3 regions of the Pseudescherichia vulneris genome follow, and region 1 is predicted to be linked to each of the others. Evidence: predicted binding sites of a transcription regulator. Region 1 holds the regulator's gene; each other region holds the start of a gene.
The links. The regulator CRP, encoded in region 1, controls carbon source genes, mostly activating them, when cyclic AMP is high. The targets are predictions, from matches to a motif close to ATGTGANNNNNNTCACAT.
Positions count from the first base shown of each region.

Region 2: pth (aminoacyl-tRNA hydrolase) is a predicted target of CRP. The motif match lies at 838-855, and genes of this name have one in related genera.
Region 3: deoC (deoxyribose-phosphate aldolase) is a predicted target of CRP. The motif match lies at 2,902-2,919, and genes of this name have one in related genera.

Region 1 covers NZ_LR607338.1:1,243,364-1,248,005, reverse strand. The annotation lists gene argD (bifunctional acetylornithine/succinyldiaminopimelate transaminase) at 1-540, shown strand, start outside; gene FN633_RS05135 (YccS/YhfK family putative transporter) at 537-2,618, opposite strand; gene crp (cAMP-activated global transcriptional regulator CRP) at 2,671-3,303, opposite strand; gene FN633_RS05125 (OsmC family protein) at 3,612-4,016, shown strand; gene FN633_RS05120 (phosphoribulokinase) at 4,068-4,642, opposite strand, start outside.
Region 2 covers NZ_LR607338.1:2,192,009-2,196,650, forward strand. The annotation lists gene FN633_RS09350 (MerR family transcriptional regulator) at 1-314, opposite strand, end outside; gene ychH (stress-induced protein YchH) at 480-755, opposite strand; gene pth (aminoacyl-tRNA hydrolase) at 1,029-1,613, shown strand; gene ychF (redox-regulated ATPase YchF) at 1,740-2,834, shown strand; gene FN633_RS09370 (DcrB-related protein) at 3,107-3,544, shown strand; partial or broken gene FN633_RS09375 (PAAR domain-containing protein) at 3,562-4,642, shown strand, end outside.
Region 3 covers NZ_LR607338.1:4,181,505-4,186,146, forward strand. The annotation lists gene deoB (phosphopentomutase) at 1-482, opposite strand, end outside; gene deoA (thymidine phosphorylase) at 550-1,872, opposite strand; gene deoC (deoxyribose-phosphate aldolase) at 1,979-2,758, opposite strand; gene FN633_RS17415 (TatD family hydrolase) at 3,044-3,817, opposite strand; gene FN633_RS17420 (patatin-like phospholipase family protein) at 3,814-4,642, opposite strand, start outside.

The sequences.
Region 1 (4,642 bases):
GTGCAGTGCGGGATGGGGCGCAGCGGCGATCTCTTTGCCTACATGCACTACGGCGTAACGCCGGATATCCTCACCAGCGCCAAGGCGCTGGGTGGCGGTTTCCCTATCAGCGCCGTGCTGACCACCGAGGCGATTGCCAACGCCTTCCACGTGGGCTCCCACGGTTCGACCTACGGCGGCAACCCGCTGGCCTGCGCGGTGGCGGGTGCAGCCTTTGACATTATTAGCTCGACTGAGGTGCTGCAAGGCGTTAGCGAGAAGCGACAGCGCTTCGTCAAACATTTACAGCAGATCGACGAGCAGTTTGACGTGTTCAGCGATATTCGCGGCATGGGCCTGCTGATTGGTGCCGAGCTAAAACCGCAGTACAAGGGGCGCGCCCGCGATCTGCTTTACGCGGCCGCCGATGAGGGCGTGATGGTGCTGAACGCCGGGCCAGACGTGATGCGCTTTGCCCCGTCGCTGGTGGTCAGCGAGCAGGATATTGATGAAGGCATGCAGCGCTTTGCCGTGGCGGTAGCCAACCTTGTCCGGGCTTAATCTTTACTCCACCGGCGATTAAGCCAGATGCCATGATGCGGGCGCTGACGCCATGCCACCGATGAGATGGTGTGCATGCTGTTCAGATGCCCGATAATACGCTGGAGATGCATCTCCATCGGGCTCATTGGGCCGTGGGTGCGCGTCTCCGGCGCTTCAAGAATATTCGCGTCCCCGGATGCTCCGGCCCCGTCATAGTCCAGCCGCTGCTGGCAGCGCTGAAGCGCAATTTCGCATGACTCCAGATAGCGCTGGGTCAGGTCCGGCGTCAGCATGGCATGCTCCCGAGCCAGCGTTGTCAGGGCGTTAATATGCTCGACGATAAACTGGCTATGGGTCACCCAGAGCTTCATGTCTTCCAGATAGTGGGTATTGAACCCCGGCTCCTGCATCGCCTGATTCAGCGAGTTAAAGAGGGCGTTGTGCGCCTGGTTGACCCGTATCCGCTGGTAGGCCAGCGGCGTCGGCTGCGGATCGTCGCTGAGGATCAGGCGAATCGCATCCTGATCCTTCTCAATGGCATCATGGGCGTTTTTCCGCAGTAGACCGCTCTGCCACTGCGGCCAGAGCCAGACCATCCCGCCGAAGGCGATCAGGCAGCCAATCAGGGTATCGATCAGCCGGGCAACGATAAAATTCTCGCCGCTCAGGGTCAGAATTTGAATCGAGTACACCGCCGTAATGGTGAATCCTACCGTCGCCCAGCCGTAGCTCTTGCGAATGATCAGGTAGCTGATTAGCGTGATAAATAGCATGCCCAGCAGGGTATACCCCTCCGGAACATGGAAGTGCAGGGCAACGCCAGCAACCGTTAACCCTGCCAGTGTGCCTGCCGCCCGATGTAAAATACGTACCCGAGTAGCGCCGTAGCCGTTCTGCGTAACCAGCAGCACCGTCATTAGGATCCAGTAGGGCTTCGGCAGATGCAGGGCACTGCCCATCAGGCTGGCGATGCTCAACATGACGCTGATGCGGGCGGCATTGCGCAGCGCCGGAGATTTCAGCGACAGATAACTCTTGAGCGCCTCCCACAGCGGCTGGCGGCGCTGCTGGTCGGCCATCAGGTCGCGGGTATAGAGTGGGCGCTGGGTGCGCAGCACGCGGGCGATGCGGCTAAAGTGCCAGGCGCAGAACTGCCCAACCGGATTTTGCGGATGTTGGCGGGCGATCTTCTCCAGGGCACCAATCTGCTTCTCCATGGTGAAGCGGGTCGGGTAGCGATGGTACAGAATGTCGTCTGCCAGCACCCGAAGCCGGGCAGCGACCACCTGCGCATTCCAGCGGATCACCGCTTCGGCGTGGCTGCGCTCCACCAGCTTCTGCACCTCTTCCGGCTGGTGCAGGCTGACCGAGATGTGCTCCTGCAGATCCAGCGCCACCTGAAACGCCCGCAGCAGACGCTTGTAGTCGTTATGCTGGTTGGCGGCGAGCATATGCAGCTGCTGATAGCACTGGCTGATGAGATCCACCGCCTTTTGCTGACGCGCCAGCAGCGGCGGCAGGGCCTTCTCCGGATCGGCGTGCTGCGTCAGCAGGCTGTATTTCGCCTCGCAGTAATCGGCGAGCTGGCGGTAGAGCAGGCTCAATGATTCGCGCAGGGGCTGCTCGCGCCACAGCCAAAACCAGAACCAGTTAAATGCGCCATACCAGAGCGTGCCCAGGGCGTAGATGAGCAGCGGTTCCCAGACCGGCATATTGCCCGCCAGGCTGAGGGTAAAGATAGCGGCGATAAGCGAAGCGGGCAGCAGACGTGCGTGTAGAGGACTGATTTCCGCCGTGACGCCCAGCAGCATTGCCAATCCGGCGAGGATCAGCGGGAGCGCAACGTTGGCCCCCAGCAGCAGCTGCACCGCCAGGCTACAGCCAGCAAACAGCGAGCCGCCGATAACCAGGCGCTTAAAGAAGCGTTTGTGCGGCGTATCAAGACCGGCAATGTTGCAGCAGGCGGGCACCAGCGAGAATAGCAGACCATGCTGAAGATGACCCAGCGCCAGACCGATGGCCACAGGAAGACACAGCACCAGCGTTTGCCGCAGTGCGTAGTTAACTTCGGGGTGGTAGATTAACCTGCGCCACATGAGGAGAAGAGCAAAAACGGCGTCCGCAGAGGCGATACGCCGTTCTTAAAGCTTAACGTGTTCCGTAGACGACGATGGTTTTGCCGTGCGCGGAGATCAGGTTCTGATCTTCCAGCATCTTCAGAATACGGCCTACGGTTTCACGGGAGCAGCCGACGATCTGGCCGATCTCCTGGCGGGTGATTTTGATCTGCATCCCGTCCGGATGGGTCATGGCGTCCGGCTGTTTAGCCAGGTTCAGCAGGGTCTGCGCGATGCGGCCGGTGACGTCGAGGAAGGCGAGGTTACCCACTTTCTCAGAAGTGACCTGCAGGCGGCGTGCCATCTGCGACGAAAGACGCATCAGAATATCCGGGTTGACCTGGATCAGCTGACGGAATTTTTTATAGGAAATTTCGGCCACTTCACAGGCGGTTTTCGCCCGTACCCATGCGCTGCGCTCCTGGCCCTCTTCAAACAGGCCCAGTTCACCGATAAAGTCGCCCTGGTTCAGGTAAGAGAGGATCATCTCTTTCCCTTCTTCGTCCTTGATGAGCACTGCCACTGAGCCTTTGACGATGTAGTACAACGTTTCCGCTTTTTCACCCTGGTGAATCAGCGTGCTCTTCGATGGGTACTTATGAATGTGGCAATGAGACAAGAACCATTCGAGAGTCGGGTCTGTTTGTGGTTTGCCAAGCACCATGCGCGGTTATCCTCTGTTATAAGCTGGCGCCAGTCGCGGGACGCATCCGGCGGCTGGGGTTGCAATCATATGCTTCCCGAATCCTGGGAAGGGGGCCGTCAATATAAGCGTGCGGCCTGTAATGGTTGAAGTCCTCTGCATACCTGCATAATGTCAATACATTACCGTAGCATCCCGACTGTTTTAGCATAGCTTTTGCCGTGTGTCTCCTGGTGTCTCGCTTCAGCTTGATGGATGTCGCCTTCCGTTGCGCGTTTTACTCGGCGCGCGTAATCTGTCGGGAAAATTGCCACTCTGGAGTGATGAAAATGCAAGCACGCGTAAAATGGGTTGAAGGGTTAACGTTCCTCGGCGAATCCGCCTCTGGCCATCAGGTTTTAATGGACGGCAACTCCGGGGATAAAGCCCCCAGCCCGATGGAGATGGTGCTGATGGCGGCAGGCGGATGCAGCGCCATCGACGTGGTGTCGATCCTGCAGAAAGGCCGTCATAGCGTGACCGATTGCGAAGTGAAGCTGACCTCCGAGCGCCGGGAAGAGGCCCCGCGTCTCTTCACCCACATCAACCTGCACTTTATCGTTACCGGCAAAGAACTGAAGGATGCGGCGGTATCCCGCGCGGTAGATCTCTCGGCGGAGAAGTACTGCTCCGTGGCGCTGATGCTGGAGAAAGCGGTTAACATCACCCATTCATACGAAGTGATTGAGGGATGATTTTATGCCCGGTGGCGCTGCGCTTACCGGGCCTACATGACGCGCATTGCCTTATTCAATCTTCTTGCCTTCCATCAGCCGCTGCACCAGCGGCAGCATGATCAGCTCCATCGCCAGCCCCATTTTGCCGCCCGGCACCACCAGGGTATTGATATGGGAGATAAACGAGCCTTGCAGCATCGCCAGCAGCCAGGGGTAATCTATCCCCTCCAGATCGCGGAAGTGGATCACCACAAAGCTCTCGTCCAGCGAGGGAATATTTTTGGCTGCGAAAGGGTTTGAGGTGTCGACCGTGGGGACGCGCTGGAAGTTGATGTGGGTGCGGGAGAACTGCGGCGTAATGAAGTTGATATAGTCATCCATTGAGCGTACCACCGAGTCCATCACCGTCTCCCGGGAGTGGCCGCGCTCGCTGGTGTCGCGGATCATCTTCTGGATCCACTCCAGGTTGATAATCGGCACCACCCCCACCAGCAGATCCACATGGCGTGCCACGTCGTGCTGGGGCGTCACCACGCCGCCGTGCAACCCCTCATAAAACAGAATATCGGTAGGTTCCGGCAGCGGCTGCCACGGCGTAAAGGTGCCCGGAACCTGGTTCCACGGCACGGCTTCGTCGTAGGTGT
Region 2 (4,642 bases), 950 kb from region 1:
CGCAGCGTGCAAAGCTGGTCGCGCAGCGTATGAATGCTGCGCAGTTGCCTGTCCAGCAGTGCGATTTGCGCATCGAGCAGATCGGGAAGCGAGAGCGTATCCTGCTCCAGAAAGTCCTTGATTTCGGCAAGCTCCAGCCCCGCTTTTGCCAGCGCCTGGATCATATGCAGGCGCTGGACATCTGCAAGGTTATAGAGTCGGTAGCCTGCCTCGCTTCTGGCGGAGGGCAGCAGCAGCCCGGTTTGTTCGTAGTGGTGTAACGTGCGAACGGTGATGCCGGCGCGTTTCGCCAGCTCGCCTACCTGAATTAACATTGCGGCTCCTTGTCCTAACCAGTGGCGCTACTCTGGGGCCTTACGTTACGTGAGGGTCAAGACGCAATGCAAAAATAAAAGCGAAAAAAAACGACTCCCATGAGTCGCTTACTGTTTTCCAGGCCGGGTAAGCGCAGCGCCACCCGGCAAAATAGATAGTTATCATCAGCTATGCTTATGTTGATCCCGGCGGCAGCGTTTGTCGTAGTGGCGTAACCACCAGTACTTATCGCACACCTGCTCGTGGCCGCCGACGCGTGCCCCTGCCAGCCAGAGAATGGCCCCAAGGAAGATGCTCAGTATGGCCCCGTGAGCGAAATACTGCGGCAGGTTAAGCTGCGGAAGCTGATTTAAGATGGAGTAACCGACGCCAACGACCATCACCACTAATCCTAAACCCATAAGCGCATTACCGAGTCTCGATGCGTTTTTGCGTTTCATATGTCACCTCCAGCGTTGTGGTCTGAACGGGAAACATCCCCAATCCTTATGGATAAAGTATAGGCAGGGCGTCTTTGACAGGGTGCGGGCGAGATCACATTTATAAATATCTTATTCACAGAACTTTACATATAAACCGCTGAACTCAATCAACTTCTAATAGTTATAAATAGCAATTATTCCTGTTTTTATCTTTTAGCGGCAGAATTTTGTCAACGCCCGCGCTACCACGTAAACTACGCGCCAAAGAGTGAACTTTTCAGGAAAAGAGACGTGACGATTAAACTGATTGTCGGCCTTGCCAACCCGGGCGCGGAGTATGCTGCTACCCGGCATAACGCCGGAGCCTGGTATGTCGACCTGCTGGCCGAACGCTATCGCGCCCCGCTGCGGGAAGAGCCTAAATTCTTTGGCTTTACTTCACGCATTAACCTGGCAGGCGAAGATGTGCGTCTGTTGGTGCCGACAACATTTATGAACCTCAGCGGTAAAGCCGTTGCAGCGATGGCAACCTTCTACCGTATCAACCCGGACGAGGTGCTGGTAGCCCACGACGAGTTGGATCTTCCTCCCGGCGTAGCAAAGTTTAAGCTGGGCGGCGGCCACGGCGGTCATAACGGCTTAAAAGATATCATTAGCAAATTTGGCAATAACCCCAACTTTCATCGCTTACGGATAGGAATTGGCCATCCAGGGGATAAAAACAAAGTTGTGGGCTTTGTGCTGGGCAAACCGCCTACCTCTGAACAGAAGCTCATTGATGACGCCGTTGACGAAGCGGTGCGCTGCACCGAGCTGTGGCTGAAAGAGGATTTGGTCAAGGCGACCAATCGCCTGCACGCGTTTAAGGCGCAGTAGCCTTGGACAATGCCATTTTTGCCGCGCAGCGCGTCTGTAACGTGTATAATAGGCTAAGTTATTAACTTTTCAGCGATCTGTTTCATCTAACAGGTTGTTTATCAAGATATTAAGGTGATGTAAACCATGGGATTCAAATGCGGTATCGTCGGCTTGCCGAACGTCGGTAAATCTACCCTGTTCAATGCGCTGACTAAGGCGGGCATCGAAGCTGCCAACTTCCCGTTCTGTACTATTGAACCGAACACCGGCGTGGTGCCGATGCCGGATCCGCGCCTCGATCAGCTGGCGGAGATTGTTAAGCCACAGCGCATTCTGCCGACCACGATGGAGTTCGTTGACATCGCGGGCTTGGTAAAAGGCGCGTCCAAAGGTGAAGGCCTGGGTAACCAGTTCCTAACCAACATCCGTGAAACCGAAGCCATCGGCCACGTGGTGCGCTGCTTTGAGAACGACAACATCATCCACGTAAATAACAAAGTGGATCCTGCTGACGATATCGACGTCATCAACACCGAGCTGGCGCTTTCCGATCTCGACACCTGCGAGCGCGCCCTGCAGCGCGTACAGAAGAAAGCCAAAGGCGGCGATAAAGATGCGAAAGCGGAACAGGCTGCGCTGGAGAAATGCCTGCCGCAGCTGGAAAACGCCGGCATGCTGCGCGCCCTGAAAAACCTGACGGAAGAAGACAAGGCGGCCATCAAGTACCTGAGCTTCCTGACGCTGAAACCGACCATGTACATCGCTAACGTCAACGAAGACGGTTTCGAGAACAATCCTTACCTGGACAAAGTGCGTGAAATCGCTGCCGCTGAAGGTTCAGTCGTGGTTGCCGTTTGCGCCGCCGTTGAGTCCGACATTGCCGAGCTGGACGATGCCGATCGCGAAGAGTTTATGGCCGAACTGGGCATCGAAGAGCCGGGTCTGAACCGCGTTATCCGCGCCGGGTATGAACTGCTGAACCTGCAAACCTACTTCACCGCCGGCGTGAAAGAAGTTCGCGCCTGGACTATTCCGGTGGGCGCAACCGCTCCGCAGGCCGCAGGCAAGATCCACACCGATTTCGAGAAGGGCTTTATCCGCGCTCAGACCATCGCCTTTGAAGACTTTATTACCTATAAAGGCGAACAGGGTGCGAAAGAAGCCGGTAAAATGCGTGCCGAAGGGAAAGACTACATCGTGAAAGATGGCGATGTGATGAACTTCCTGTTCAACGTGTAATTCGCTTTCGTTGCAAATAAAAATCCACGCTTCGGCGTGGATTTTTTTCGTCCTTATTAACGATCCCCTTAATAATCAGCCACATACCTTCACCTCATTTTTAGCCGAGCAATAGCTGTCTGAATTTTCAAATTTCAACAACAACCCTGCCCTAAATCAAATTCAAGGCATGTTGTCCCGCCTCGTCAATTGACATGTTCCGCCGGAAGTATTTAATGCCAGAGCATTAGAGACCGCCTATTTATCTGCAACATACGTCAGGGACGCGCTATATGTCGGAACTCAGTTCATCCACTCTGCTCAATGAAGGTCAGATAATACTTCCTGACGGCTATCAAGATCGCACCGTCAATATCTTTATGTCCTTTGCTAAGGACGCCCCATCATTCACCGTTTCCCGCGATAGCCTGAAGCCAAACGAAGCCCTTGCTGCCTACATTGACCGCCAGCTCGCTCAGATGCAGCAACACCTTAAACAGTGGCAGCAGAGCGAGCGATGCCCTGCCACGCTGGGCGAGAACGTGTCGTACGGTGAGATTGTTCATGGCAGCTACCAGCGCAACGGGCGACAGGTCTGGCAGCAGCAGGCGGTGTTTAATCTGCAGGGAGCGCACATCCTTGTGTTCACCATGACCGCAACGGTGATGCTGACCGAAGCGGATAATGTCCTGTTCGATTCCCTGCTTAAGCGCTTTCGTCTTCACGCCTGACAACAGGGAGAGGGGTTATGTTTGAAGCCGCACGCGTCGGGGATGATATCGGTCACTCCGCTGCCCTGGCCGGGATGGTGGCCGGTACGCTCGTGGGTGGCTTCATTGCCGCTGCGGGAGGCCTCGCCGCAGGGGCACTGCTCTTCACCGGTCTGGGCGCGTCCTGCCTGGGCGTGGGTGTGCTGCTTGTCGGACTCAGCGTTGCCATGGGCTGGCTTACCGGCGAACTGGCAACGGCGGCGCGGGACACGCTGGCAGAGGGCGGTGCCGACAGCATGACGCAGCAGGGCGTCATCACTACCGGCTCGCCCAATGTTTTCATCAACGGCAGGCCCGCCGCAGCGGCTACCGCCAGTCTGGTCTCCTGTCAGGAGGATGGCGCTCAGCACCTGGCCGAAGGGTCGTCACGGGTCTACATCAACGGCCAGCCTGCCGGACGCCTGGGTGACCGGACAACCTGCGGGGCGACCGTCATGACCGGCTCGCCCAATGTCCTGATTGGCGGTGCATCAGAGCAGACCCTGCCCGTTCAGGCTGAAGTTTCGGACGGATTATACAAGGCCTCAGACCTGACGCTGCTCTTTGCCGGGCTGCTCGGCGGGGCGGGTGGCGCGGGTGGAGAAGCCGGGGCGCTGGGCAGCCTGTTGAGTAAACTGCCGGGTATTAACAAACTGGCCCGTATCGCCTGTCGCGCCGGACAGCTGCTGACCAGTGTCGCTGCGGTGGGCATCATTGCCCGCCCGGTGGATATCATCAGCGGACAAAAATTTCTCTGTGATGATGACGAGCTGGATTTCACCCTTCCCTCCCGCCTGCCGGTACGCTGGCAGCGCTGCTGGCGCAGCGGCAACCCCGGCGACAGCGTTTTAGGCCGGGGCTGGAGTCTGTTCTGGGAAACGTCCCTGGAGCGCTACGGTGACGGGCTGGTGTGGCGCGCGCCGTCAGGGGATTACGTCTCCTTCCCGATGGTGCCGGAGGGCCAGCGGACCTTCTGTGAAGCGGAGAAACGCTGGCTGGAACATCATCAGGACGATACCTGGTCGGTGTATGATATCAGCGGCGAGCGCTGGCACTATCAGCCGTTGCAGGCGTGTTCCC
Region 3 (4,642 bases), 2.9 Mb from region 1:
ATATGCTCTTCACCGAGCTGATCCAGAATCACCGTCCCGGAGGAGTGGCAGTTGCCCAGATAGCCCGGCAGCCCGGCGCGCTCTACCAGCTTGTCGAGCAGTTCCTGTGGGAAGCTGTTCTCGGTGTCGGAAAAGTAGCCCCAGTCAAAGAGAACCGGCACGCCGGCGATCTCCCAGTGGCCTGACGGCGTATCTTTCCCGGAAGAGAGCTCATGCGCCCAGGCGTAAGCGCCTGCGATCTCCGCATTACCGTCCATCCCCGCAGGAATGGTGCCGGTTGAGCCTTCATGCGCCTTCGCCAGGCCCAGACGGGTTAAATTAGGCAGGTTCAGCGGGCCCTGACGGCCAGTGTTAGCTTCACCTTTGGCACAGGCTTCGGCAATATGGCCGAGCGTATCAGAGCCTGCATCGCCAAAACGGTCCGCATCTTCGGTAGCGCCGATGCCGAAAGAGTCCAGCACCATAATAAATGCACGTTTCATATTTTCTCCGTACTTAGTGCTTCAGAAAATGAGTGCTTCAAATAAAATCGATCAGATCAGTATACAGCTATTCAGTAATGCGACGATAGACGGTTGGCGTGGTTTCGGGAGCGTGATCGTCTAACGTGACGGCAGACTTCACGGCTTTCGCCGCTTCCTGCCAGCTGGCTTCGTCTTTGGCATGGATCACCGCCAGCGGTCGCTGACCGTCAATGCTATCTCCCAGACGGGCCATATCGGTAAAGCCGACGCTGTAGTCGATGCTGTCGGAAGCCTGACGGCGACCGCCGCCCATCGACACCACCGCCATGCCCAGCGCGCGGGTATCCATCGCCGAGACAAAACCTTCGGTATCGGCGTAGACCGCCTTGCTGAGGGTCGCCGTCGGCAGGTATTTTGCGTAGTTTTCGACGAAGTCAGCGGGACCTTTTTGCGCGGCCACCATGCGGCCAAAGACCTCTGCCGCTTTGCCGTTGTCCAGCACCGCCTGCAGCTGCTGGCGGGCATCGGCGTCGTCGCGGGCAAGCTTGCCGGAGATCAGCATCTCCACGCACAGCGCCATGGTGACGTCGAGCAGGCGCGGGTTGCGGTATTCACCGGTCAGGAACTGCACCGCCTCGCGCACTTCCACCGCGTTACCGGCGCTGGAGGCGAGGACCTGGTTCATATCGGTCAGCAGGGCCGTGGTGCGCACGCCTGCGCCGTTGGCGACGCCAACGATGGCTTCGGCCAGCGCTTCAGACAGTTCATAGGTAGGCATAAACGCCCCGCTGCCCACTTTCACATCCATGACCAGCGCATCCAGCCCTTCCGCCAGCTTTTTCGCCAGAATAGAGGCGGTAATCAGCGGAATAGAGTCAACCGTGGCGGTAATGTCGCGGGTGGCATAAAAGCGCTTGTCTGCCGGGGCGAGAGAGCTGGTCTGGCCGATAATCGCGACGCCAACATCCTTAATAATGTCCCGGAAGCGGGTATCGCTTGGGAAGATGTCAAAGCCGGGGATGGCTTCCAGTTTGTCGAGGGTGCCGCCGGTGTGGCCCAGACCGCGTCCGGAGATCATCGGTACGTAGCCGCCGCAGGCTGCCACCATCGGGCCAAGCATCAGTGAGGTTACGTCGCCCACGCCGCCGGTAGAGTGCTTATCGACAATCGGGCCGTTCAGGCTGAGGCTTTTCCAGTCCAGCACCGTACCCGAGTCGCGCATCGCCATGGTCAGGGAGACGCGCTCCGGCATTGCCATGTCATGGAAGAAGATGGTCATCGCCAGCGCGGCGATCTGACCTTCTGAAATGGTGTTATCACGAATGCCGTTGATAAAAAAGCGGATCTCTTCGTCGCTGAGGGCATGGCCATCGCGTTTTTTTCGAATGATTTCTTGAGCGAGAAACAAGGTAACCCCCTGGTGTATAGCATCAGAATTGGCGGGTGGCGCTACGCTTACCCGCCCTACGATCCAGTAGGCCTGATAAGCGAAGCGCCATCAGGCGAATCGACTCTTAATAGCTGCTTGCGCTTTTGCCGTCGCCGTGGCCGAGGGCCTTCAGCAGGCTCGCCAGCAGGCTAGACGCACCAAAGCGGTAGTGACGTGAGTCAGCCCACTCTGCGCCGAACAACTGGTCGGCAATGGCCAGGAACTGCGCGGCATCTTCTGCCGTACGCACGCCGCCCGCCGGTTTGAAGCCTACGGTTTTCTCCACGCCCAGGTCGCGGATAGTTTCCAGCATAATGCGCGCGCTCTCCGGGGTGGCGTTGACCGGCACCTTGCCGGTAGAGGTTTTAATAAAGTCTGCGCCTGCTTTGATAGCGATTTCAGAAGCTTTACGGATCAGGGCTTCCTCTTTCAGCTCGCCGGTTTCGATGATGACCTTCAGCAGCACGTTGGCTTCTGCACAGGCGGCTTTACAGGCCTGAACCAGATCGAAACCGATCTGCTCGTTGCCGGCGATCAGCGCCCGGTAAGGGAACACCACGTCCACTTCGTCCGCACCGTAGGCAATGGCCGCGCGCGTCTCTGCCAGGGCGATCTCAACATCGTCATTGCCGTGCGGGAAGTTCGTCACCGTGGCGATGCGGATCTCCGGCGTGCCCTGCTCTTTCAGCGTCTTACGCGCAATCGGAATAAAACGCGGGTAGATGCAGATGGCGGCGGTATTACCTACCGGGGTTTTCGCCTGGTGACACAGGGCGATCACTTTCGCATCGGTGTCATCATCGTTCAGGGTGGTCAAATCCATCAGTTGCAATGCGCGCAGGCTGCTTGCAGTTAAATCAGTCATAACACTCTCCAGAAGCTGAAGACGGCGTTTGCCGGTTCATTGTTTAACCGGGCGGGTCTGTTACTATTCTAACATCCTCCCGCCACGACACTTCGACGAACATCACAGTTAATAAAAACGTCATGCAATGTTGCACAATATCAATGTGAGATACGTCACTGTTTAAGCCGTTCGTTGCGGCACTGCCCGGAACGGCTGACATGTTAGAATTCTAACATAACAGCGCCCTAAAACGCGACATATCGACGGAATATCGCGCCAGGCGGGAGAGAAATGATAAAATTTTCACATAAACGTTTGATAGGTATTATCAAGAAGCGTAGCAGCTATCTCATCCGGGGACTCCGGACGTAGCTCACAGAGTGTGGTAAAGACGCGGGCAGCCTGCTCGGGGCGGTTAGGCTGTCCCTGGAAACCGTTGAGCGGCATATCCGGCGCATCGGTCTCCAGCAGTAAAGAGGAGAGTGGCAGGCGGGCGATAACGTCGCGGGTCTTACTCGCCCGCGGATAGGTGATAGTGCCTCCGACGCCAATCCGGTAGCCCATCTCGACAAAACGCTGGGCCTGCTGCAGGCTACCCGCAAAACCGTGTACGACGCCGGTGCGCGGCAGACTATGACGCTTGAGATGCATCGCCAGCTTGTCATGAGTACGCCGGGAGTGAAGGATCACCGGCAGATCGTACTGCTTTGCCAGCCGCAGCTGCGCATCAAGCAGCTGTTCCTGCTTATCAAACTGCGGATCTTGTCGATACAGATCCAGCCCAATCTCCCCTATCGCCACCAGCCGGGTAGGCCGTGCGGCGAGCTGCTCGGCCAATCTGTCAATGCACGCTGGCGTATGATTTTCTATCACGATCGGGTGAAGGCCCAGCGCGGCATAGACGGCGTCAAACCGCTCCGCCAGCGCCAGCACGCGGGGAAAATTGGCCGCTTCGGTGGCAGGAACGACAATCGCCTCAACGCCCGCTGCGCTGGCCTGAGCCAGGCTCTGCGCCTCCTCGCCGGTAAAGGGCGGAAAGTCAAAGTGGCAGTGGGTATCGATAAAACGTTGCGTCATGCCAGGTTCTCGTTATTGAAGGTCGTATCGTTGGCCTGCGGCGCATCGACCAGCGGGGTGGTCAGCACATCGTTTGCCACCACCGCAGGCGGTACGACCACCGTCGCCGGGGTGATAATTCTTGGCGCATGGCGCAGCAGCGGCGGCTCATCCACCAGCAGCTTACCCACGGTGGCGAGGAAGTAGCGGCCACACAGCCGCCCCATCTTGTAGTCATCGCGCAGCGCAGGCAGGCGACTGCCGAGGGCCATGCTCTTCAGCAGGCGCGGCGGGTAGATCTCAAAGATCCGCAGCTTGCCAGGAGGCTTCTCAATAAACTGCTGGATCGCATGATAGCTGTTCTCGTGGTGGTGAACGAGGTTAACGAAAGGCTGAAGGCTGCCCTCGCCCAGCCAGCGCTCCATGCGCTTAAACCACTGCGGCGTGTAGTACATCTGCGACGGCACGGTGCGGATCACTACGATGGTTTTCGCCCCCCGCTTTGCCGCCTCCTGCACTGGAATGGCGTCGCTTATGCCGCCGTCGAGATAGTTAATCCCGTCCAGCATAACGCCGCTGCGGTAAAAACCGGGGATAGCGCTGGTAGCGCGGATCAGATCCATCCAGGTCTGGCTGGTTGGCGAGAAGTAGCCAGGGGTGTAGTCATCGCCCCGGCAGGCGCACATGTAGAACAGCTTGCCTACGTCAAACAGGCGGGCGGCGGTATCCATCGCCAGCGGCATATCCCTGGCGGTAGACTCCACCAGCCAGTCGAGATCGATTAGGTTGCCGCCGCGCACAAAGCGCACCGGATTGAAAAATTCACGGGAGGTGGTGTAGCGCATG